Regions from separate parts of the Photobacterium nomapromontoriensis genome, predicted to be linked through region 1. Evidence: riboswitches for the same ligand, from Rfam matches in the RefSeq annotation. Region 1 holds a riboswitch; the other holds the start of a gene.

Region 1 (2,210 bases):
GGGATGTTGCCATTTGCCATCGAAGCCAGGTACATACCGGTTTCCATGTCACGTACCACACCACCGATAGTCCAGGCAAAGAACAGAATCACGATAGCAGGCAGCATCGCGCTGATCCCTTGGGGTGCGGCTTTAAGCCAGGTTTTAGCACTGAGTTTCAAGCGTAGTGCGAGTGCAATAGAAACGACTAAGCTACAGATTGCACCATATACCAATGATGAACCGACGTTAGTGTTTTCGAATGAGCCAATAACGCTGAACTCAAGGCCTTTCGCAGCCAGTACAGTTGCACCTGATTCGATCATGAAATAGACCGTCGCTGCAGTTAGCGTCAGGATAGGGAGTACCATATCAATCATGCTACCGTTGCTGCCTTCAGGTGTTTCGATATCAAGACCCGTTGGACGGCCACGAGACTCATCCCATAGTTTACCTTCCAGCGCCCACTCTTCGTGCTTACGCATTGGGCCAATATCAAGTTGGAATGCAATGACACATAGCACCATAACCAGCGTAAATACCGCATATAGGTTCATCGGTACCATCTCGACGAACGCAGCGATTGGGCTCTGGTCTGTCACGTTATGTGCCACCATGATCCCGCCAATCAGGGCGATGATATAAGCTCCCCAAGACGAAATAGGCATGAGTACACAAACTGGTGCTGCTGTTGAGTCCAACAAATACGCCAGTTTAGCGCGAGAAATTTGGAAACGGTCGGTAACTGGGCGACAAATAGCACCTACAGACAGGCTATGGAAAAAGTCGTCGATAAAAAAGATGAATACCATCAAACCTGTTAGCGATTTAGCACTGCGTCGATCTTTGCAGCGTACGGCTGCCCAGTCGGCAAAGGCTTGTGTCGCGCCAGAGGCACTCATCAGGCTGATCAATGCGCCTAGCAATAACATGAAAATGATCATATTAACGTTATCGCTGTTCAGGCTGCCGTTAGACCATACAATGCTAAGGACTTTCTCTGAAAGGTATTTTAGTGCGCCAACAGGTGAATAATCGGTCAGCATAAAGGCACCGGAAACGATACCTGCACCTAGTGATAATAGGACACGACGTGTTGTAACAGCGAGGATAACCGCTAACACTGGCGGGAGAATTGACCAAGCGGAATCTGAATAATGGATGAGGTTCATGATCTCTGTACACCTACAAAATAAGGTGGAGATCTACCGAAAAGAGGTGTAACGAAGACGTACAAAAGTGATGACTTGTTACCCCTTCAGGTAGCGCTCCATAGGAAAAAAACTATGGCAGTCTTACGCCTATTCGACGTAAGCCCAGCGACTGAGTGTGATAACAACAGTCACTTCGGCGCTGACTCCTTTCTCCGGCATCATCGGTATCATCCTCCGCACGGGTACTTATAGGCAGCGCGCCTCTACTGATTAAGGGTTTGCGTTAGCTATCTTATCAATAACCGACCACAGAGCAAGTGTTAAATCACAAAAAAGATAGATATTTGGCAACAATCTATTGTTCTTATCGTTACGATTAGGTTATTGGTTTGTGTGTCTGGTGTTTATGAATGATTATCGACTTATCTATGCATGGAATTTTCATTTGCTAAGGAGTTAGCATGATTAAAAAACACTTTGAATTGATCGACAAGCCGACCTTTTTTGGGGCGTTAGGGTTGTTGTTCTCCGTGATAATCCCCCTATTGTTGTTTCCAGCCCAAGGTGCAGAGTGGATTGCGATAGCCAAAACATTCATGACTGATAAACTCGGTTTCCTTTATTTGGCACTCGGCCTCGCTGCTTTCTTCTTTATGATTTATATCATTTTTTCAGATATAGGCCAGATTAAATTAGGTGATGCTGACGAAAAGCCGGAATTTAAAACCGCCTCTTGGGCGGCGATGCTGTTCTGTGGTGGTATCGGTGCCAGTATCCTGTATTGGGGGACTATTGAATGGGCATATTATTATCAGAGCCCCCCTTTCCAGTTAGAACCAGGCAGTGAGGAAGCGGTGCGTTGGGCGGCGACGTACGGTATTTTCCACTGGGGGCCGGTTGCATGGTCAATTTATCTGATCCCAGCCATTCCTATCGCCTATTTCTTCTATGTGCGTAAACAGCCAGTATTGAAAGTTTCTGCTGCGTTAATGCCTGTTATTGGTGAGGCGCGTAGCCATGGTAAATGGGGTAAGGTCATTGATATTTTGTTTATCTTTGGTCTGCTCGGTGGCGCGG
Region 2 (2,210 bases), on a different contig from region 1:
CCGCTGCCTGTGCATGGATGGCGGTAGTATCAAACAGTGGGACATTGGTATGGGATTGCTGGATCAGCAGCGCGATCTCGGTACAGCCTAAAATCACTGCCTCAGCGCCGGATTGGTGCAATTTATCAATAATTTTCGCGTACGTTGATCGAGATTCATCACGTATTTCACCCCGGCATAGCTCTTGATAAATAATGTTATGCACGCTTTCCCTGTCATCACTGTCCGGCACGATCACTTCGATACCAAACTTGTCAGTTAGGCGGCCTTTATAAAAATCTTGCTCCATGGTAAAGCGCGTACCCAGCAGCCCGACTTTTTTAATACCGTGATCAATGAGATTTTGCGCAGTCGCATCCGCAATATGCAAAATAGGAATCGCTACCTTTGCTTCAATTTGCGGGGCCACTTTATGCATCGTGTTGGTACAAATCAGAATAAAATCCGCGCCACCGTTCTCTACCGCTTGTGCCGCATCAGCCAGAATCGTCGCCGTTTCATCCCATTTCCCTTGATGCTGTAGAGTCTCGATTTCATCAAAATCCACACTATACAGACAGATTTTGGCAGAATGTAACCCGCCTAAACGCTGTTTAACGCCTTCATTCAGCGCCTGATAATAGCTTAATGTCGATTCCCAGCTCATCCCACCTAGCATCCCAATCGTCTTCATCTCTCGTCCCTAATTCCTTGATTTATCAACTTCATTCAAGCTACCTCAAGATATTCAGCAGCGCGAGAGATATTTAGGCTTCACGCACAGTTTTTATGTCTGCAATATGCATCACAGACACCACCCCGATAACATAATTGAAATATTTACATGATCATCATCACAACTCGCCACTAATAATATTAATTTTAACCATTTGTGTGATTTATTCTTAGCCAAGCAGGATGCTATTTGATCTTCGCTACAAGTAGAGGCGCATTGCCTATCAGTCACTTAGTGGAGGTCGACAGCCGATGAAACTAGGTAAAAGGAGTCAATGCCGAAGTGGTACAGGGTGTCAGCCTGGCTACTGGGGTCGTTCTTAATAAGAACAACACTGTCATCTCAGACCTTGTCTGGATGGAGCGCTACAACACATTTTCATCGGAGTGGGTATAGCTACCCGCCCCTTTGCACTGTTTTGTCTGTCCGTGTCTCAATGTCTCTCTATTTGTCACTGTTTTGATCTATTTTTAGGAGATGTCGACGCATGGCTGATTACGGAATATTATCCATCGTACCCGCTTTACTTGCCCTAGTCCTCGCCTTTACAACACGTCACGTTGTACTGGCTCTAGGTGTTGCCGTTATTAGCGGCATGCTAATTTTGACCAAAGGACACCCCGCCGATACCGTACTGATGTTCTTATCTGACGGGCCCTTTGCTCAGTTGGCGAAAACCAGTAATGCACAAATTATTATTGTGATCACCATTATCTCGGGGTTTATCTACTTAGTTGAGCAAAGTGGTGGCATGGCGGCCTTTTCTACTGTCGCCACCCGCTTTATCTCCTCACCATGCAAAGCCCAGCTGGCGACGTGGGCGGCGGGGATCGGGGTATTTTTCACTGACTCAGGGAACTCATTGATCCTTGGCCCCATGTTTTCACCTATCTATGAAAAACTGAAATTAAGTAAAGAGAAACTGGCCTTTATTATCGATTCAACCTCCTCTCCAGTGTGTGTGTTAATCCCGATAATCAGTTGGGGCGTGTACTCACAAGGGTTGATAGAAAACGCTTATGACAATATGGGCACCCCCGTTGATGGCTTTGCCACCTTTCTGCAGGTGATCCCTTACCAACTCTATGCATTACTGGCGCTACTGAGTGTGCCCGTTTACGCCATCATGAAAAAAGACTGGGGACCAATGGCAGACGCTGAAGAACAGGCCAGCCAGCAACCATCAATCACAGCCACGACGAACACAGTCACTAACGCCCCCTCAATGTCACTGATTTTAGTCCCATTAGGGGTATTATTTGCCACCATCGTGGTGTTGTTTAGCTACAACTATTATCTGCATGGCACCATTAACGGGCCGATTATCCGAACAACACTCGGCACCAGCTACCTTATCGCCTCACTCACGGCCATTGTGTATTACGCGTATACCAAAACCATGACGGCCAACACCTCGTTCAATACGTTTATTTCCGGCATGCAGCGGATCATGCTTATTTTGATCATCTTGCTACTGGCATGGACCTTAGGGGAT

Evidence for each region. A riboswitch is a leader RNA that binds a small molecule or an ion and turns the genes downstream of it on or off. The one in region 1 is predicted to bind lysine.
Region 2: another riboswitch for lysine. It lies ahead of L4D12_RS00080 (Na+/H+ antiporter NhaC family protein); the one in region 1 lies ahead of L4D12_RS12170 (Na+/H+ antiporter NhaC family protein).

The regions. Positions count from the first base shown of each region.
Region 1 covers NZ_JAKJSL010000028.1:103,975-106,184, reverse strand. Annotated here, with positions in the region: gene L4D12_RS12170 (Na+/H+ antiporter NhaC family protein) at 1-1,151, opposite strand, end outside; lysine riboswitch at 1,235-1,407, opposite strand; gene L4D12_RS12165 (BCCT family transporter) at 1,598-2,210, shown strand, end outside.
Region 2 covers NZ_JAKJSL010000001.1:18,057-20,266, reverse strand. Annotated here, with positions in the region: gene L4D12_RS00085 (aspartate/glutamate racemase family protein) at 1-673, opposite strand, end outside; lysine riboswitch at 914-1,091, shown strand; gene L4D12_RS00080 (Na+/H+ antiporter NhaC family protein) at 1,203-2,210, shown strand, end outside.